3 regions of the Mumia zhuanghuii genome follow, and region 1 is predicted to be linked to each of the others. Evidence: riboswitches for the same ligand, from Rfam matches in the RefSeq annotation. Region 1 holds a riboswitch; each other region holds the start of a gene.
The links. A riboswitch is a leader RNA that binds a small molecule or an ion and turns the genes downstream of it on or off. The one in region 1 is predicted to bind cyclic di-AMP.

Region 1 (6,795 bases):
CCCGCAGGCCTCGCTGCGAAGAGACGACGGCCCCACCCGACGCTGGAGGGAGGGACCGTCAGGTGGGGCCGACCTCTGGGGTCGATGCTAGGTCGCGAGGCGGGTCACAGCCCACCCTTGTGGCGTGTGATGTCGCTCGCTCAGCCGCGGACGGAGATGCCACCCGCACCCTGGGGCACGAGCTCGACGAACACCTTGCCGGGCTCGAGCACGACCGGCTTGCCGCCCGCGACCAGCCGGACCGGCGCGCCGGCGTTCTTCTTGCTCCAGCGGGCCTCGAGCATGGTGCCGCCGTGGAGAACGACGGCCTTGCCTTTGCCGGTGAACACCGTCTCGGGGACGGGGTTGCCAGCCGGGTCGCGGTAGCCCGCGTCGGCCTGGCGCGTGAACAGCACGAGCACCGTGTCCGGGGAGAAGTCCTTGCCCTTCTGGGCGTGCCCGTTGACGCGCGTGTAGCGACCATCCGCGTACTTCCAGCGGGTCGCCGAACCCCGCGAGAAGCGGACGTCGAACGAGGTCGCCTTCTTCTTCGCAGCAGTCGGTGTCGCGCCGAACGGGAGGTAGGGGGCGGGGATCGCCGCCTTGCTGGACGCGTGCTGGTCGGCGTAGGCGTCGAGGTCGAGCAGCCGGTCGTACGGGGCACTCTTGGCGGAGTCTCGCGTGAGTGTGAGGTTGCCGGTGTCCTCGCTGTGGAAGTCGACGCCGGCGGCCTTGATCTTGCGGACGGCGACACCGGCGCCGCCGGAGGCGATGAGATGCCCACCGGTCGGCTTCACGAGCGCGATGTCGGTCGTACGGGTCGACCGTACGTGCCCGACCTTGTCCGGAGTCTGGGAGTAGAAGAATGCCGCGAGACGGGTCAGCCCACCCTCGACGAGCTCCTCGACGACCATGTCGGCCTCGGACAGCCCGTACTGCGGAGCACCGGCGGCCGTGTTCTCGATCTTGACGAGGAACGCGGGGTGGTCGGGCAGTCCCTTGGGCGCCGCCTTCCCGGTGAACGGGTTGGCACGGATCAGCGTCGCGGCATCACGGCTCGCGTCAGGCGTGTCGGGCGTCGGCTCCGGCTCGGGATCAGGCGAGCTCGAGCACGCAGCGACGAGGGCGAGCGCAGCGAGGGCAGCGGTAGCGCGCGCGGTCGCGCGGAGGTAGTTGCTCACGGGCATGCTCTCCATGGTGGAGCAGGGCCGGTGCCAGGTGTGGCACCGGCCCTGCCGTGTCGGTCTCGAGGGTCGTACGTCAGGCGCGCAGACGGACCGTGCCGGCGGACCAGCCCTTGGTCCAGATCCGCTCGACCTTCACGCGGCTCCCGGAGTAGGGCGCGTGGAGGATGCGGCCCTTGCCCCAGTAGATGCCCACGTGGTACTTGCGGGATCCGCCGAAGAAGACGAGATCGCCCTTGCGGATGTTCTTCTTCTTGATCTTGCGCACGTGGCGGTACTGCGAGTTCGCGGTACGGGGCAGCTTCACGCCGGCCCTGCGGAACGAGTACGACGTGAGACCCGAGCAGTCGAAAGCGCCCGGGCCACTGGCGCCGTAGCGGTACGGGTCGCCCTTCTGGCGGGCAGCGACGCGCGAGGCCTTGCTGATGCGGGCAGCACGGCGCTTCTTGGCGGCGACGCGCTTGGCCTTCTTGCGGGCCTGCTTGGCCTGCTTGGCGGTCGGGGTCTTGGCTGCGGTGGTCTTGGCGGCCGCCATCTTGGTCGACGAGGTCGACGCCTTGGCGGTGGCGGCCTGCGACTCGCCGGCGGTCGAGACCACCATGACGAACGCAGCGAGCAGTGCGATGGGCAGCGCGACGAGGCGATGCATCCGGGGGTTCGCGAACATGAGTGCGTGGTTTCCCTTCCACGCCTGCGAAGTGAGCTGTCGGATTAGGGCCGAAGGATGGCCCTGCCCTTGCGGGCTTCACCCCGAGCACGCATGACCGCGGACGGTCTTCGTGCAGAGTTGGTTCCTCCGCTCCTGCCCCTGGGTGGGGGTCGATGATGGGGGCGTGTGCAGGTGGGGCAGGACTCGGCGTTTCCCACACACGATGTTCAGTTGTCGAGCCTCCGGGTCGCGTTCTCGGCTGGCTCATGTGAAGTTGTCCAGGCCCGTAGTCGAGCCGCGGGTCACCATAGACACGATTCGAGCCGAGTCTCAAACCCCCCCCAAGCCATCACAAGACGTACATGGGCACCTGTCCAGGTACGGACCCCCTGAGATCACAGGGATCGAACGGGGTCGTCGTGAAGCCGCTCACATTGATCTCGGTTATGCATCGAGACGGTAACAGAATGGTTACGGCCGCAACGGCAGACTTGCCGGAACGGTCAGTTATCCGGCCAGTGCACGCAGCGTTGACACTGCGTTGATGACGGCTGCTGCGACACCGTCGAAATCAGCTCCCGACACTGCAGCGAACCGCACCGCCGTCTGGGCGACCTCCGGCTCCAGTCCGAGCGCAAGCAGCACCGCTGACGGCTCGTCCGAGCCGGCCGCACAGGCAGATCCGCTCGAGCAGACGATGCCGTGGTCGTGCTCGAGGACGAGGAGCACCGCCTCCCCTGAGGTGCCGGGGAAGCAGAAGGACGCGTGGCCGGGGAGGCGGTGCTCGGCGTGTCCCGTGAGGAGTGCGCCGGGCGCGCCCTCGAGCACCTCGCGGACGAACGCGTCCCGCCCCGCGGCCAGGTCGGCACGCTCCTCGTCGCACCCTGGCCCCGTCGCCAGCCGCACAGCGGTCGCGAGACCGACCGCCGCCGCGACATCCTCCGTACCCGACCGGCGACCGCGCTCCTGCCCTCCGCCGTGCACGAGAGGCTCCAGCGCGACCCCTCGGCGTACCCAGAGCGCCCCGCTCCCCTTAGGCGCACCGAGCTTGTGGCCGCTCAACGACAGCGCGTCCACGCCGAGATCGGCCGGATGGACCGCGACGGCCCCCATCGCCTGGACGGCGTCGGTGTGCATCAGCGCGCCGGCCCGGTGGGCGATCGCGGCGAGCTCGGCGACCGGCTGGAGGCTCCCGATCTCGTTGTTGGCGAGCATCACCGAGACGAGCGCGGTGTCCTCGTCGATGACATGCGCAGCCTCCGCGAGGTCCACCACGCCGTCGCCATCGACGCCGAGACGGTGGACGTTGAAGCCGTGGAAGCGTGCCAGGTAGTCGCACGCCTCCAGGACCGCAGGGTGCTCGACGACCGAGGTGACGATCGCGCGACCGCGAGGCCGTGCCAGCGCCAGGCCCTTGACCGCGAGGTTGTCGGCCTCCGTACCGCCGGCGGTGAAGACGACCTCGGTCGGTCGGCCGCCGAGGGCGGTCGCGACCTGTGCGCGCGCCGCGGTCAGCGCACGGGCCGCGGCGTCGCCGAGCCCGTGGCGGCTGGACGGGTTGCCGAACTCTCCCGTGAGGTAGGGCCACATGGCCTCCAGCACCTCACGGCGTACGGGTGTCGTCGCCGCCGCGTCGAGGTAGCGCACCTCAGCTCGCCACCTCGACGTCCAGCCCGAGGTCGAGGGCGCGGACGGAGTGCGTGAGTGCGCCGACGGAGATGAGGTCCACACCGGTCAGGGCGACCTCCCTGATGCCCGGCAGGGTGATCCCGCCGCTGGCCTCGACGAGCGCACGCCCGGCGATCGTCGCCACCCCCGTCCGCAGGTCCTCGAGCGAGAAGTTGTCGAGCATGATCGTGTCGACCCCTGCGGCGAGGACCGCGTCGATCTGGTCCAGCCGGTCCACCTCGACCTCGAGATGGACGGTGTGCGGGAGCCGTTCGCGCGCGACCCGCAGCGCCGCCGTGATCTGCTCGGGGTCGTCGCCGAGCACGGCGAGATGGTTGTCCTTGGCCATCACGGCGTCCGACAGCGAGAAGCGGTGGTTGTGCCCGCCGCCGCACGCGACCGCGTACCGCTCGAAGGCACGCAGGCCGGGCGTCGTCTTGCGGGTGTCGACGATGCGGACGCCCGTGCCGGCGACGGCGTCGACGTACGCGCGGGTCTGGGTCGCGATGCCTGACATCCGTTGGGCGAAGTTGAGGGCGACTCGCTCGGCGCGCAGGACGGCGCGGGCGCGGCCCTCGACCGTCGCGACGACCGTACCGGGCTCGAGGAGATCGCCGTCGCGGAGGACGAGGTGCACCGTCGTCGCAGGGTCGACCTGACGGAAGGCCGACTCAGCGACCCGTGCGCCGGCAAGGACACCGCCCTCACGGGCGACAAGGACGGCCGACGCCCGCGCGTCTGCAGGGACGAGCGTCTCGCCCGTGAGGTCGCCCCACGGAGCGTCCTCCTCGAGCGCGGCGGCCACGGTCTTCTCGACGTGAGCCTCGGTCAGCACGGGTGTCCTCCCTTGCGCACCCACGACAGGTGCCGGTCGAAGGCGTGGTCACGCTCGGGATGGTCGGTACGGAAGTGGGCGCCACGCGACTCCTCACGGGCGAGCGCAGCCATCACGACGACTCTCGCGACCTCGAGGAGGTTCGCGTCCTCGTACGCCGCGGTGGTGCCGTCGACCACAGCTCTCCAGCCGGCGAGGGTGTCGGCCGCCGCGGCGAGAGTCTGACCGTCACGGACCAGGCCGGCCGCGGCCCACATCGTCGCCTGGAGCCGCGCACGGTCCACAGGTGTCGCCGCAAGAGCCGGAGGAAGGTCCTCGTACGGGCTCGGCTCCCCGTCCCAGGGCGCGGGCGCCTGGACGCCGAGCGCGGCAACGCACCGGCGAGCCATCACCGCCCCCTCGAGCAACGAGTTGGAGGCGAGCCGGTTCGCGCCGTGCAGACCGGTGCAGGCCACCTCGCCGACGGCGTACAGTCCGGGGACGGTGGTCCGGCCGTCGAGGTCGGTCCGGACGCCCCCCATGAAGTAGTGCGCAGCGGGAGTGACGGGGATCGGATCCTCGTCCCAGCGCAGGCCATGCGCACGGCACCGGGCGTCCAGCCCCGGGAACCGGCGCGCGAGGAAGTCGGCCCCCAGCGAGGTGGCGTCGAGCCGGACGGGCTCTCCACCCTGCTCACGCATCACGCGGGCGATCTCGCGGGCGACGACGTCACGAGGGGCGAGCTCAGCGTCGGGGTGGGCCTCGCGCATGAACCGGTGCCCCCGCGCGTCTCGGAGGACGGCCCCCTCCCCGCGTACGGCCTCCGAGATCAGGCCGCCGCCCGGGACCGCCAGGCGCGTCGGGTGGAACTGGTACATCTCGAGGTCGCCCACGACCGCGCCAGCGCGCATCGCAACGGCGAGGCCGTCCGCGGTGGCCACCGCGGGGTTCGTGGTGTGGGCATAGAGCTGGCCCGCTCCCCCGGTCGCGAGCACGACCGCGTCGGCGACGAGCGTATGCGGCGGACCGCTGGGGTCGCCGACGATCGCGACCCCGGCGACGACTCCGTCGTTCACGACGAGATCGGTGACGAACGTGTGCTCGCGCACCTCGACGTCGCTGGCGTGCAGCCTGGCGACGAGCGCGCGGACGAGCTCGGCCCCCGTGGCATCGCCCGCGGCGTGCAGGATGCGTGGCGCCGAGTGCGCTGCCTCCAGCCCGAGCGCGAACCGCCCGTCGTCGCGATCGAAGCGGGTGCCCCACCGGACGAGGTCGGCAACGGCGTCGGGGCCGCCCCCGCACACGGCCTCTGCGACGGCGCGGTCGACGAGGCCTGCGCCCGCCGACAGGGTGTCGGCGACGTGGGCGGCGACGGAGTCCTCGACACCAGGACGTGAAGCCGGGTCGAGGACGACGGCGACACCCCCCTGGGCGTACTGGGTCGTCGACTCCGTGAGCGCTCCCTTGGTCACGAGGACCACGTCGTGGCACGCGCTCGCCTCGATCGCTGCGGTCAGGCCCGCGATGCCCCCGCCGACCACGACGACGCGGAGCCGCCGTCCGGCCGCCGCACTCATGCGCGCTCCGGCGGACGGGCGGCCAGCATCCGCTCCAGCGCGACCCGCGCGCCGGCGGCGACGTCCGCGCCGACCGTGATGCGGTTCTCGACCCGTCCCTCGACCAGACCTTCAAGGACCCAGGCGAGGTAGCCGGGGTGGATCCGGTACATCGTCGAGCACGGGCAGACGACCGGGTCGAGGCAGAAGATCGTGTGCTCGGGGTGCTCGGCGGCGAGGCGGTTGACGAGGTTGATCTCGGTGCCGATCGCGAACGTCGTCCCCGCGGGCGCGGCCTCGACGGCCTTGCGGATGTAGTCGGTCGAGCCTGCCTCGTCGGCGGCGTCGACGACCGGCATCGGGCACTCGGGGTGGACGATGACGCGGACGTCCGGGTGCTCCGCGCGCGCCCTCTCGATCTGTGCGACCGTGAAGCGCTTGTGGACCGAGCAGAAGCCGTGCCACAGCAGCACCTTGGCCTCGAGGAGGCTCTGCTCGTCGTTGCCGCCGAGGGGCTTGTGGGGGTTCCACATCGGCATCGCGTCGAGGCCGACCCCCATCGCCTTGGCGGTGTTGCGGCCGAGGTGCTGGTCGGGGAAGAACAGCACGCGGTGCGCGCGCTCGAACGCCCAGGTCAGGACCGTCTCGGCGTTGGAGGACGTGCAGACGATGCCGCCGTGGTCGCCGCAGAAGCCCTTGAGCGCGGCGGACGAGTTCATGTAGGTCACCGGGATCACAGGGACCTTGCCGTCAGCGTCGGGCTCGGTGCCGTACAAGGCCTCGAGCTCGGCCCAGCACTGCTCCACCGTGTCGATGTCGGCCATGTCTGCCATGGAGCAGCCAGCTGCCAGGTTGGGCAGGATCACGGCCTGCTCGGGGCGGGAGAGGATGTCGGCCGTCTCGGCCATGAAGTGCACGCCGCAGAAGACGATCGCCTCGGCATCG
Region 2 (6,795 bases), 810 kb from region 1:
GCATCACGCAGGAGGCCTACCTGGTCCTCACCGCGAACATCTTCGCGCTGATGGGCCTGCGTCAGCTCTACTTCCTGCTCGGCGGGCTGCTGCAGCGCCTGGTCTACCTGTCGCTGGGCCTCTCGGTGATCCTCGCGTTCATCGGCGTCAAGCTGGTGCTCCACGCGCTGCACACCAACGAGCTGTCGTTCATCAACGGTGGTGAGCACATCGACGTGCCGGAGGTGCCGACGCTGGCCAGCCTGGGCGTGATCGTCGTCGTCCTCGGCATCACCGCGGCTGCAAGCCTCTGGAAGACGCGCAACCAGCCGCCTCCGCAGCGTCCTGACGAGCACGAGGACATTCCTCAGGCCTGACGCGGCCGCGCTGCGCGTCCCTCGCCTCGGCGGTGAGTCCGGTCCCACCCAGAAGCATCGGGTGGGACCAGGCTCACCGCCGTCGTGCGTGAGGGCCGGGTACGGGGGCGAAGAGGGCGCGCCATCGTGGTCCGAACGAGGGTGCAGGCCCGTCATAGCCGAGCGAGACGAGCTTGCGGTGTACGAGGATGACGAGGGCACGTGGACGGGCGAAACGTGCGCTCGTGATCTGGACGTACGTGACGCCGTGGTCGCGAAACCCCTCGTACCGTCCGATGTCAACATTGAACTGGTGGACATCCTCGGCGTGCTGGCGCCCTTCGTACTCGAGAACGAGCAGCCATCGATGGTAGAGCAGGTCGGCGCAGCCGAGGAACCTCCCCTCCACGAAGAGGTCCACGTTGACCTCAGGCGTGGGAAGTCCGGCCATGACGAGCATCGCACGGACCTTCGACTCGCGAGGCGAGCGCGAACGCGGGTTCAGCATCGGTAGGACCTCGAGTGCGCGGTCTGCGCCGGGGCGCCAGGAGTCGCGGATCGCGAGCTCGGCGAGCTCCTCATGTGTGGCGTGACCGTGGCGGAGGAGCCAGTCGCCGGCGGCGACGAGGTCGATGAGGGGCTCCTCGGCACAGCATCCGAGGAATGCCGCGGCGGGTGTCACCCCGCTTGCGTCGAGAGGCGGCATCTCCTTCGTCCGGTGCACCATGATGCCGTCGAGTGCGACGTGATGGTCGTCCGGCACCACGAAGCAGATCGGCTCCAGGGGGAGGTCGTCGTACCCGAGCATCCGGAGGCGCGTGCCGTCGGTGGGCTGAGCGTACGAAGGCACCGCGAGCGCCGCGGCCGCAATCTGGTCGCTGTCGGTCATCGCGTGATCCGTGTGCACCCAGGTCTCGGGATGAAGGCGGCGAAAACGCTTGCCGAGGAGCAGCTTCGGTGAGAGTCCGAGCGGGACCAGCTCGTCGCGCGAGAACGGGCGGTTGGTCAGCTGAGCTGGAAGCGGTGTCGGTGCGGGCATCCCGTCATCTCACGCGTCCTCGCGGGCTCCGTACATCGCCTGCGCGCGCACCTGTGGATGCCGCGGAGCCGAAGGCGTGTGTGGAGAATGCGGGCGCGGTGACTGAGGTCCCACTGTGCGGGCCTCGGTGGGACCGGACTCACCGCCGCTCCGCCGCCCGCACCGCCCTGCCGCCCTGAATGTGGTCACACCGCCACGCTTGGGCTTGATGTCTTGTTTGTGTGGGTTAGCCTGACGGAGGCCTCGCTCGTACGCCGAGTCCCGCCCAAGGGCGAGGCCTACCCCGGATGGCCGGTCACGGGGGCCGGCGAACCTTGATCTGAACGGGCGGGAGTGGGGAACCCATCTCTGGAGCCTTGGCTCCTTGGGGTGAAGCCTTGCCGCACGAACAACGCGGCAGGCCGGGCACCTTCGGCCCGAACCCGACAGCTAACCCCACAGGCGTTGTGAAGGGACAACATGTTCAACGCCCTCCGCGTCGCCCGTCGTGGCGTCGCTCTCACGCTGGCGCTCGCCGGCATGGTTCTGGGGATGCTGGTCTTCACCAGCACCCCCGCCAACGCAGCCAAGGACAAGACCTGGGAGCGCCTCGCCAAGTGCGAGTCAGGCAAGCGCTGGCGCATCAACACCGGCAACGGCTACCACGGTGGCCTCCAGTTCAGCGCGGGCACCTGGCGTGCGTACGGCGGCAAGAAGTACGCCTCGTACGCCCACAAGGCCAAGCGGCGCGAGCAGATCGCGGTCGCCGAGAAGGTCCTCAAGGGGCAGGGCTGGGGCGCATGGCCCGGCTGCTCCCGCAAGCTCGGTCTGAACAACAAGCTCAAGCGCGAGAAGTGGCAGGGGTTCGCCAGGAGCGACCGGTACGCCAGGAAGGGTGCCATCGGGCACTTCCCGCGGTGGTGGCGCAAGAAGTTCTGGTGACGCGTCGCCTGACGTGACACCCGGACCCCGGTGGGCTCTCATTCGAGCTCGCTGGGGTCCTTCACGTATGTCTTGGCCCCGTACGCCGCGCGGTTGACGACCCACGTGATCGCCCAGAGCACGACGCCGATGCCGAGGAGCAGTCCGGCGACCTCGTACTGCTCGGCAGGACGCCCGGACAGTGGCGTCACGAGGTAGAGCGACGTCACGCCGGCGATGACCGGGAGCACGGTGGGGGTCACGAAGTGGTCGTCGTCGACCGGGTCGCGTCGCAGGACCAGCACCGTGACGTTCACGATGGTGAACACCCCCAGCAGGAGCAGGGCCGTCGTCCCGCCGAGCGTGGCGATCGCGTCGTCGCTGGCGCTGAACACGTACGTGATGAGGCCGCACGCGATCACGGTCGTGAAGAGGATCGCGACCCATGGCGTCTGGCGGCGCGCGCCTACATGGGCGAGTCCCGGCGGGAGCACGCGCTGCTTGGCCATGCCGTAGATGAGCCGACTGGCCATCAACATGTTGATCAGTGCAGTGTTGGCGACGGCGAACATCGTGATGAACGGATAGATCTCGTCGATCGGGACGTCCGGGGCGCCGCGTTCGACGACGGTGAGCAGCGGCGTCTCCGAGGCGGCGAGCTCGCCGATCGGGACGAGCGCGACGGCGGTGATGGACACGAGGACATAGATGATGCCCGTGATCGAAAGGCCCGTCAGCATGATGCGAGGGAACGTGCGGACGGGGTCCTTCGTCTCCTCGGCCATGTTGACCGCGTCCTCGAAGCCCACCATCGCGAAGAACGCCAGCGAGGTCGCCGTCGTCACTGCGAGGAAGACGTTCTTCTCGTCAGGCGTGTCGAACGCGACCACTCGGGAGAAGTCGGCGTCCCCCTGCGTCATCGCCCAGATCCCGACGAGGATGACGAGCGCCAGGCCGGTGAGCTCGATGAACGTGAGCGCCACGTTGGTGAGCACGCCGTGCGCGACACCGCGCAGGTTGATCAGCGCCAGCAGGACGATGAACGCCAGCGCGACGAGGAGGATGCCGGTCTTGTCCAAGCTCAGGTTGAACCCCTGGTCGACGCTGCGTGCGACCAGCCGCGATGCGGTCGAGGCGGACGTGATCCCCGACGACATCACGGTGAAGGCCACGAGGAAGGTCAGGAAGTGGATCCCGAACGCCTTGTGGGTGTAGAGCGCGGCACCGGCGGCCTGGGGATACTTCGTGACGAGCTCGAGGTAGGAGAAGGCCGTCAGCGTCGCGATCACGAACGCGAGGATGAACGGCAGCCAGGCCGCGCCGCCGACCTCGGCCGCGACGTCGCCGGTGAGGGCGTAGACGCCGGTGCCGAGGATGTCTCCGACGATGAAGAGCAGCAGCAGCTTGGGGGTGAGAAACCGGCGGAGCTCCGGGGCGCGGCCCTCGTCGGTGGCAGTGGCATCGGGCCTGCTATCGGTCATGACGCTCCTCGTCGTTCGGTCCTGCCCCACTCTCGTGCTCGTGGCGTATGGGTGCAATCCGGCTCGCCAATAGGGAGGACATCGAACATGTGTTCGAGTCCCGTCGTATCCTGTGGCCGTGGGAACGAACAGGCGGTACGGCAGCGACGGGCGTGCCGTCGAGCCGCGCGACGGCGGCGCGGTCCGACACGTGTGGGTGTCGTTGAGCCGGTACGAGGCCGACGCCTACCCCGGTCTCGTCATCGAGTGGCGCCGCGAGTCCCAGGGCTGGGTCGCGCGCGTTGCGTTCGTGCCCGGCAAGCAGGGGGAGGGGACCCTGGTCGAGCAGTGGGTCGAGGCGAAGCGCCTGCGCCCTGCGGGGCCGCCACCCCCGCCGCTGGTCGAGTAGCCCTACGTCAGCTCCACGCCTGCTGCGGTGACGAGGAGCGTCTCGAGGACGGCCGACACGGCGGCGCCGGGCTCGCGCCGGGTCTGGCGGTGGCGGGCGACGACGCGGCGCGACCCGAGGCCGGGAAGTGACACGACCTCGACGCCGGTCGCGAGGTCCTGCTTGAGGGCGAGCGCGGGGACCATCGCGACGCCCTCGCCTGCAGCGACGAGCGCGTGCGCCGCCTCGAAGCTGGAGAACTCGTGCGCCGTACGGAGCCGACCGCCGAACGTCCCCGCGAGCCGTACGAGCGCGCGCGCCGCCGCCACCTGCTTCTCGGCGCCGAGCCACGTGGCGTCGGCGAGATCGGCCAGCTGCGTCGGGGTCGGGAAGGCAGCGGGGATGACGACGCGCCACGGCTCGTCGAGGAGGATGACGTCGTTCATCCCTCGAGGCGCGCCGACGGGGGAGTCCTCGTCCTGCTCGACGAGCGCGAGATCGAGCTCGCCGGCGCGCAGCAGGCGGAGCGCGTCGTCGGGCTCGTGCTCGGCGACGACGACGTCGATACCCGGAAACTCCTCGCGGACCCTGCTCAGCGACGGGCCCACGATCGCCTGGATGGACGTCTGGAACGCTCCGACCGCGACCCGTCCCGAGACTTCCTCGCCCATCGTCGCGAGCGTCTTGCGGGCCTCGACGAGCTCGGACTCGATCCGCTCGGCCGTCTCGGCGAGAACGCGGCCGGCGGGAGTGAGGGTGACGCCGCGCGGACCGCGTACGAGCACGTCGAGACCCTCCTCCGACTCCAGTCGTGCGATCTGCTGGGAGACCGCTGACGGTGTGACATGCAACTCATCTGCTGCCGCCAGGATGCCGCCCGTCCGATAGACGGCCAGCAAGTACGCGAGACGGCGGGGGTCGAGGGAAGGTATTTAGTAATACTAAACGCCGGATCAAGAAAGGGTCGATTGTGCTAAATGCGATCCGCACGCAGACTGAACGAGTCGCCGCCGGGGCCTCGCGGTGAGGCAGCAGGCGACACCCCTTCCCACCCAGTACGACCTCTCGGAGCCGCACATGTTCTCGTTCGCTGACTTCGTCACCGCCCTCGGGTGGTTTGGCGCCGTCGCGGGCGCTGCCGCGTACCTACTCGTCAGCCGTGGCCGGTGGAGCGCCTCCTCGGCGCGCTACCAGACGGCGAACCTCCTGGGCGCCGGCCTCATGGGGGGTGTTGCGGCGTTCAACCACGTGTGGCCCTCGGCTGCGGCGAACCTCATCTGGGTCGTCATCGGCGGCCAAGCGCTCTGGATGATCGCGGGCAAGAAGCGTGCCGATCGCGAGGAAGCCCAGAGTGCGGAGGCCGAGGCGGCGATCGCGTCGCTGCCGGCCGCTCCGCCGATGGCGCTGGCCGTGGACCGTTCGTACGACGTCTTCATGGAGGAGCGCGATCCCACCCTGCGGATGGGCACGGCCGAGCTCGCCGCGCTCACCGAGCGCGGAGTGGCTGCCGCCGCCTGACCTCCGTACGAGATTGCGTGCCCCCTCCCGGATCGCTTCGGGAGGGGGCATCGTCGATCACGGGGCGTACGAGGAGGGTGCGATGACCACGATCGTCGTCGGTGCGGGACAGGCCGGGCTCGCTGTCAGCCACGAGCTGCGCGAGGCGGGCGTCGACTATGTCGTCCTCGAGCGTGACCAGGTGGCGCGCGCTTGGCGCAACCGGTGGGACAGCTCCACCCTCGTCACCCCGAACTGGACGCTCCGCCTCCCCGGGAGCCGGCGACGGCGACGAGCCCGAGGGCCACGTCGGGCGGGACGAGATCGTGGCCTTCCTCCAGGACTACGCCGACCTCGACGTGGCCCCGGTACGGGAGGGCGTGGCGGTCACGTCGGTCGACCGGGGGAGCACGGCGCGCTTCCGGCTCCGTACCGACGACGGGGACCTCGACGCGGACTCGGTCGTCCTCTGTACGGGGGCCTACCCGCGCCCGCACGTCCCCGCGGCTGCCGCCGAGCTCGCCCGGACGACCCCCGTCCTCGACGCGACGGCGTACCGCGACCCGTCCGACCTTCCTGAAGGGAGGATCCTCGTGGTCGGTTCGGGGCAGACCGGCGTCCAGCTCGCCGAGGAGCTGCACCAGGCAGGTCGCGACGTCGTGCTCGCCTGCGGTCGGGCGCCCTGGGTCCCGCGGCGGATCGACGGCGTCGACATCGTGACGTGGCTCGAGCGTGCCGGCTATTTCGACCAGCCGCTCTCGGCCCTCCCAAGTCCGCAGATGCGCCTGCTCGCCAACGTGCAGGCGACCGGCGCCGGTGGCGGCCACGACCTGCACTACCGCGTGCTCCAGGAGCGAGGTGTCACGCTCACCGGGCACCTGCTCGGCGTCATCGACGGGACGGTCAGCTTCGCCGACGACCTCGCGGCGTCGGTCGCGTTCGGCGATGCGCGCCTCGCCGACGCCCGACGTGTCCTGCACGAGCGACTCGGCGCCGACGCGCCGGACCTTCCTGAGCCGGCGCCTTTCGTCGCAGAACCGCTGCTCAAGATGCCGGTCTCGGCGATCGACGCCGTCCTCGTCACGACCGGCTTCCGGCCGGACCACGCGCGCTGGGTGCACTTCCCGGTGTTCGACCCGTACGGGTTCCCTGTGACCGCAGACGACCTCACGACCG
Region 3 (6,795 bases), 410 kb from region 1:
GGCTCTCGCACACGCCCGACGTCAAGAACCTCCTGCCCGAGCTGGCAGAGATCAAGCCGACGTTCATCCTGGCCGTCCCGCGCGTCTTCGAGAAGGTCTACAACGGCGCCAGCCAGAACGCCCATGCCTCGGGCAAGGGCAAGATCTTCGACCTCGCGACCTCCACGGCCATCGCGTACAGCCGTGCCCGTGAGTCCGGCAAGCGCATCGGTCCGGTGCTCAAGGCGAAGCACACCGTGTTCGACAAGCTGGTCTACACCAAGCTGCGTACGGCCATGGGTGGCCACGTTGAGCACGCCATCTCCGGCGGCGCCCCGCTCGGCGAACGCCTCGCGCACTTCTTCTCTGGCGTCGGCATCACCGTCATCGAGGGGTACGGCCTCACCGAGACGACCGCCGCGCTCGCCGCGAACATCGTCGAGGACTCCAAGATCGGCACCGTCGGACGCCCGCTCCCCGGCACCGAGGTGCGTGTCGCCGAGGACGGTGAGCTGCTGTTCCGCGGTGGCCAGGTCTTCCGCGGCTACTGGAACGCCCCCGAGGCCACCGCCACGGCGATCGACGCCGACGGCTGGTTCCACACCGGCGACGTCGGCGAGATCGACGCCGAGGGCTTCGTGTCGATCACGGGTCGCAAGAAGGAGATCATCGTCACCGCAGGCGGCAAGAACGTCGTCCCAGCCGTGCTCGAGGACCGCGTCCGCGCCCACGTCCTGGTCAGCCAGGCCGTCGTGGTTGGTGAGGGCAAGCCGTTCGTCGGCGCGCTCGTCACGCTCGACGCCGAGGCGGTCGGCCCCTGGCTGGAGCAGCAGGGCCGAGCTGTCGACACCCCGATCGCGGAGCTCGCGGAGGACATTGACGTCATCGCAGCGGTCCAGACGGCCGTCGACGAGGCCAATACGCACGTCTCGCGCGCGGAGTCGATCCGCAAGTTCCGTATCCTCCCGATCGACTGGACCGAGGAGGGCGGCCAGGTGACGCCGACCCTCAAGCTCAAGCGCAACGTCGTGATGCGCGAGCACCGCGACGACGTCGAGTCCCTCTACCAGTAGCTCGGCATCTGCTTGCGTGGTGAGCGCACCGTTGGCGTGCGGCCGTTGGTGGGGCTGGGCGTCCACCCCACACGCACTCGTGGACGCTGCCGCACCGACGTACGGGTGGGCCTGCGGCTGCCGTCGGTGCCTGCGGATGTCGGTTGCTCAGTAGCCACGTCATCTGGCCGCGTGACGACAAAGCCCCGGCCCACCGCGAGGTGGACCGGGGCTCTTGCCGCACGCGCGTCACCCGACGCGGTGCCGCACGCGCGTCACCCGACGCGACGGACTCCGCTCACGGGCATCACGTCCACCGACACGACCTCGACGCTGCGGCCGGGACGCGGGGCGTGGACCAGCTTGCCGTCACCGAGGTAGATGCCAACGTGGCTGACCGGGCTGTAGTAGAACACGAGGTCGCCCGGGCTCATCGACGAGCGGGACACGGACGTGCCCATGCCCGACTGCGCCGACGACGAGTGCGGCAGCGACACGCCCGCTGCGCCGAACGCGGCCATCGTCAGACCGGAGCAGTCCCAGCTGCCCGGACCCGCTGCACCGTACACGTAGGGCTCACCGAGTTGCGCAAGCGCGAAGTCGATCGCCTTCTTGGCGCGGCCGGAGGCGTTCACCTTGGGCGCGCTCGACGAGGCACGGTCGTCGTCACGCGAGGTGCCGCCGCCGTGATCGCCGTTGTAGACCTCTTCGCGCTCCGCGGGCGTCAGCCGCGCCACCACGGCCTCGGCCTCCGCGACACGCTTGTCGAGGGTCGCCTGCTGCTTCTTCATCTCGCCCTGGGCATCGGAGATGACCTCGAGCTTGGACGAGAGCTGCGTGCGGCGCACCTTCAGCTCGTCGGCCTCGCGCTCGAACGCTGCCAGGCGGTCGGCCTGCGTGCTGTTGTACGACTGCAGCGCCGCCAGGCCGTTGAGGAACTCGTCGGGATCACCGCTCGCGAGCAGCTGGGTCGTAGGGCCCATCGGCGAGCTGGTAAGACGGTCGGTGATGGTCTTGGCGAGATCGTTGCGGACCCCGTCGACCTCGGACTCCTGCACCTTGACGTCCGCGCGGAGCTTCTTGATCTGCTTCTTGGCGCCCTCGACCTCTGTCTTGAGCTCGAGGTAGCGCTCGTTCGCCTGCTCGGCTTCGTGGCTGAGCTTGGCCACCTTGCGCTGGGCCTCTGCAAGGCTCGGCGCCTGGGGGTCTGCTGCACTCGGCGACGCACTGAGCGTCGCGGCGAGAACCACTCCTGAGCCAGCGGCGATGGCTGCCTTCATCGACAGCTTGCGGCCGTTCCGCACGTGGGACGGTCTCCTTCGCGTTCTCGACGCCTACCGGGTGAGCTGACGGGTTCGGGCCAAGAACGTGCCCTACCGCGCCCGTGGTGCAGCGCGGATTCACCCCAGGAACGCGTGGGTCCCCGGCTCCGGCGTCGATCGGGGGACCTCGGCCGAACTAGGCGGCTTGCCTGCGCTCTCCGGGGTAGAGAACTCCTCAGGCACGCGAGCCTCACCCTACGCAAGGTGGGGGCCAAGAATCAACGACGACAGGGCCCGATTGTGCACGGTGTGCTTACTCACCCTGAACCTCACGGCTCGTCGGGCGCCTCGCTCTCGACCGACGTCACGAGCCGGAGCGGTGGCACGAGGCCGGCAGAGCTCAGTGCGGCGAGTGCTGCCCCCTCCTCGGCGTCGAGCCGTACGGCGTCGTCAGGAGGCCCGAGGAGCGCGGTGACGACGCAGTCGCCGCACGCCCGGGGGCGCGCCAGGCAGCGGGCGCAGTCGATCGTGAGGGACTCGCCGTGGCCCGTCGCCGGTCCCGGCTGCTGGTGGAGCACGCGAGATTCGTTCATGCTCGGCACGCTACGACCGTGGGCTGACAGAAAGCGGGACCAGCGACACGCCGTACGACCCGGCGATTCGTCCGTGATGTCAGAGCCGCGACCTAACGTCACCCTCATGAAAGCCCCCTCCCCCGCGTCGCCCGTCCCCGTCCAGGGGACTCTCGACGAGCTGGGCCGCGACCTGTCCGCCGTCACGTTCTGTGTGGTCGACCTGGAGACCACAGGCGGCTCGGCGTCCGCCGGCTCGATGATCACCGAGATCGGCGCGGTCAAGGTACGCGGTGGCGAGATCCTCGGCGAGTTCCAGACCCTCGTCGATCCCGAGGGCGAGATCCCGACCTTCATCGCGGTGCTGACCGGCATCACCGACGCAATGGTCGTCGGCGCTCCCCGCATCGGCGAGGCGCTGCCGTCGTTCCTGGAGTTCGCGCGCGGCACGGTGCTCGTCGCGCACAACGCGCCGTTCGACGTCGGGTTCCTCAAGCACTTCTCGGCCGCGCTCGACCTCATGTGGCCCGGCTTCGAGACCCTCGACACCGCACGCCTCGCACGCCGCGTCCTCGTGCGCGACGAGGTCCCCAACTGCAAGCTCGGCACCCTCGCACGCCACTTCCGCTCCACGACGACGCCCAACCACCGCGCCCTTGCCGACGCGCGGGCCACTGTCGACGTGCTCCACGCGCTACTCGAGCGCGTCGGCACGATGGGCGTGACCACGATGGAGGAGCTCGCGACCTTCAGCGCGCGGGTCAGCCCGGCCCAACGTAAGAAGAGCCGGCTCGCCGACCACCTCCCGCACTCCCCCGGCGTCTACCTGTTCCGTGACCGCCACGAGCACGTCCTGTACGTCGGGACGTCCAAGGACCTCCGTACCCGGGTGCGCTCCTACTTCACGTCGAGCGAGACCCGCACCCGCATGGGCGAGATGATCGCGCTCGCGACCCGCGTCGAAGGCATCACCTGCGCCACCGCGCTCGAGGCGCAGGTGCGCGAGCTCCGGCTGATCGCGCACCACAAGCCGCCCTACAACCGGCGCTCGCGCCATCCCGAGCGGGCAACCTGGATCAAGCTCACGCGCGAGCCGTGGCCGCGCCTGTCGTACGTCCGCAAGACCGACGACGACGCCGACTACCTCGGCCCGTTCACCCGGCGCGCCTCGGCGGAACAGGTCGCGTCCGCGCTGCACGAGGCGTTCCGCATCCGCCAGTGCTCCGGCCGTCTGCCGCTTCGTCCGTCCCGTACGGCGTGCGCGCTCGCCGAGATGGGGGGCTGCCTCGCCCCGTGCGACGGGTCGACCACCGACGCCGAGTACGCCACAGAGGTCGAGCGTGTCCGTGCCGCGATCCTCACCGACCCGGTCGAGGTCGTCGAGGCCTCCACCGACCGCATGCGGACCCTCGCCTCGCAGGACCGCTTCGAGGACGCCGCACGAGAGCGGGACCGCCTCGTCAGCCTCCTGCAGGCCACGCACCGCAGCCAGCGGCTCTCGGCGCTGCTCTCGTGCAGGGAGGTCGTCGCCGCTCGCCCGCTCGACCCGGCACGGCGCGAGTGGGAGGTCCACATCGTCCGGCACGGTCGGCTCGTGGCGGCGGGCGTCATGCCGGCGACGACACCGTCCCGCCCGTGGGTCGACGCCCTCCGGGCCATCGCGGAGACAGTGGTCCCGGAGCAGGCCCCGGCCGCGACGGCCGCGGAGTCCGAGCTCGTGCTGCGCTGGATGGAGTCCGAGGGCGTCCGCCTCGTGGACCTCGACGGCGAGTGGGCGAGCCCTGCCCGCGGGGCCGGCCGGCACCTTCCGATCGTCGAGGCCGCAGAGCGATCACGTGCGCTGGCCGCCCCCTTCGACGAGGCCGGGGGCGACGGCTGGCGCACCGAGCACCGGCCCCGTCGATGACGAGTAGGCTGCCCCGCGTACCCCGACTCGTCCGCCAGGAGGGCCCGTGATCACCGCGATCGTGTTCATCAATGCCGAGGTCGACCGCATCCCCGAGGTCGCTGAGGAGATCGCCGCCCTCGACGGCGTCAGCGAGGTCTACTCGGTCACCGGGCACATCGACCTGATCGCGCTCGTGCGCGTCCGTCGGACCGAGGACATCGCCGACGTCGTCGCCGACCGCGTCAACAAGGTCGCCGGCGTCCGCTCGACCGAGACGCACATCGCCTTCCGGACGTACTCCCAGCACGACCTTGAGTCGGCGTTCAGCATCGGCGGTGACCTCGAGTAGCGAACCCGGCCCTCAGACCTCGCGCTGAGAGGCCGCGGCCCACTCGTCGAGTGCACGCAGCGCCGCACCGGAGTCGAGCGCCTCGCGCGCCAGCGCCGTGCTGCGTTCCATCCGCGCGAGAAGGTCGTCCGTGGACCCCTCGTATGCGGCCAGACCCGCGCCGGCGTTGAGCACCACGGCGTCCCGTACGGGGCCCTGCTCGCCCTCGAGCACGCGCCTGAACACCGCGGCGTTGTACGCCGGGTCGCCACCGCGCAGCGCCTCGGCCGACGACAGCGCGATGCCGAGGTCGCGGGGGTCGAAGGTCTGCTGAGTGACCGACTTGGCCCCTTCCGGACCTCCGACGACCCACACCTGCGACGTCGTCGTGGTGGTGATCTCGTCGAGACCGTCGTCCCCGCGGAACACCAGCGCGTCGAGGCCCCGGCGTGCGAACACGCCGGCGACGACTGCGGCCATCCGGGCGTCGGCGACACCGACTGCCATCGCAGCGGGCCGGGACGGGTTGGTCAGCGGGCCGAGGAAGTTGAACGCGGTCGGGATGCCGAGCTCCTTGCGCGGAGCGGCGGTGTAGCGGAAGGACGCGTGGAACACCGGGGCGAAGCAGAACGTGATGCCCGTCTCGGTCGCCAGCTGCGCGACCCGCTCCGGTGTGAGGTCGAGACGGACGCCGAGCTTCTCCAGGACGTCGGCGGCGCCGCTCGCGCTCGACGCAGCGCGGTTGCCGTGCTTGACGACCAACGCTCCGGCCCCGCGCATCGTGACCGCTGACATCGTGGAGATGTTGACCGTCTTCGCCCGGTCACCCCCCGTACCGACGATGTCGACCGTACGGCCAGGGACCTCGATCATCCGTGCGTGGTCGAGCATGGTGGCCGCCAGCCCCTCGACTTCGGCCACCGTCTCGCCCTTGGCGCGCAGCCCGACGGCGAATCCGGCGATCTGCGCGGGCGAGGCGTTGCCGCTGAGGATCTCCTCCATCGCCCAGGACGTCTGCTCCTGGGTGAGATCTTCACCACCGACGAGCGCGCCCAAGATCTCCGGCCAGCGAGGGGCCTCGGTCATGCCGACGCCGCCGGGGCGGGCGCTAGGAGGGCGACCACCGCGTCGGCGAGACGCAGCGGGTCGACCGGGTGGTTCGAGACGCCGTCGGCCCGCGACCAGGTCGCGAGCCAGGCGTCCTGCTCGCGCGCGGTGAGCACGAGCAGGGGCGGGCAGCGGTAGATCTCGTCCTTCAGCTGCCTCGCCACACCCATGCCGCCTGCCGGCGTCGCCTCACCGTCAAGGATCGCCAGGTTGAAGCCGCCGGCGTCCATCTGCTGAAGGACGACGGGCAGCGTGGCGCACTCGACGTACTCGACCGGCGGGAGGTCCGGGTGGATCCTCCGCCCCAGGGCGGTCACCACCTGGGCCCGGGTTTCGGCGTCGTCGGAGTAGACGAGCACGCGCAGAGAGGCCTGGTGTTCGGATGCGGCTTCGGTGTTGGGATCGCTCACAGCGCGATCGTAGCGACTCCCGAGTCACTTCAGGCAGGGGTCGGGGATGCCTCGCCCACCTCAGGGGTTAATAATGACACCCGTGGCGACGACATCTGTGATCCCAGCATCCCGCCTGCACGGGCAGCCCAACCGACCGTCGCAGGTGACGGTCGGAACCGTGGTGTGGCTTTCGAGCGAGCTGATGTTCTTCGCGG

Region 2: linked by a shared signal. The riboswitch ahead of ACFSDF_RS18585 (transglycosylase family protein) and the one ahead of ACFSDF_RS14665 (C40 family peptidase) in region 1 are both predicted to bind cyclic di-AMP.
Region 3: linked by a shared signal. The riboswitch ahead of ACFSDF_RS12735 (C40 family peptidase) and the one ahead of ACFSDF_RS14665 (C40 family peptidase) in region 1 are both predicted to bind cyclic di-AMP.

Annotation. Positions count from the first base shown of each region.
Region 1 covers NZ_JBHUFT010000008.1:1,297,361-1,304,155, reverse strand. The annotation lists gene ACFSDF_RS14670 (DUF3048 domain-containing protein) at 141-1,166, opposite strand; gene ACFSDF_RS14665 (C40 family peptidase) at 1,240-1,830, opposite strand; cyclic di-AMP (ydaO/yuaA leader) riboswitch at 1,837-1,992, opposite strand; gene ACFSDF_RS14660 (cysteine desulfurase family protein) at 2,320-3,459, opposite strand; gene nadC (carboxylating nicotinate-nucleotide diphosphorylase) at 3,461-4,315, opposite strand; gene nadB (L-aspartate oxidase) at 4,309-5,871, opposite strand; gene nadA (quinolinate synthase NadA) at 5,868-6,795, opposite strand, start outside.
Region 2 covers NZ_JBHUFT010000008.1:2,110,867-2,117,661, forward strand. The annotation lists gene ACFSDF_RS18575 (TerC family protein) at 1-356, shown strand, start outside; gene ACFSDF_RS18580 (hypothetical protein) at 430-1,374, opposite strand; cyclic di-AMP (ydaO/yuaA leader) riboswitch at 1,670-1,832, shown strand; gene ACFSDF_RS18585 (transglycosylase family protein) at 1,834-2,295, shown strand; gene ACFSDF_RS18590 (APC family permease) at 2,334-3,755, opposite strand; gene ACFSDF_RS18595 (hypothetical protein) at 3,874-4,143, shown strand; gene ACFSDF_RS18600 (LysR family transcriptional regulator) at 4,146-5,054, opposite strand; gene ACFSDF_RS18605 (CBU_0592 family membrane protein) at 5,200-5,640, shown strand; partial or broken gene ACFSDF_RS18610 (NAD(P)-binding domain-containing protein) at 5,723-5,869, shown strand; gene ACFSDF_RS18615 (NAD(P)-binding domain-containing protein) at 5,799-6,795, shown strand, end outside.
Region 3 covers NZ_JBHUFT010000008.1:889,984-896,778, reverse strand. The annotation lists gene ACFSDF_RS12740 (AMP-dependent synthetase/ligase) at 1-1,052, shown strand, start outside; gene ACFSDF_RS12735 (C40 family peptidase) at 1,307-2,335, opposite strand; cyclic di-AMP (ydaO/yuaA leader) riboswitch at 2,347-2,496, opposite strand; gene ACFSDF_RS12730 (hypothetical protein) at 2,623-2,886, opposite strand; gene ACFSDF_RS12725 (DEDD exonuclease domain-containing protein) at 2,993-4,771, shown strand; gene ACFSDF_RS12720 (Lrp/AsnC family transcriptional regulator) at 4,818-5,102, shown strand; gene trpD (anthranilate phosphoribosyltransferase) at 5,115-6,167, opposite strand; gene ACFSDF_RS12710 (Rv3143 family two-component system response regulator) at 6,164-6,598, opposite strand; gene ctaE (aa3-type cytochrome oxidase subunit III) at 6,672-6,795, shown strand, end outside.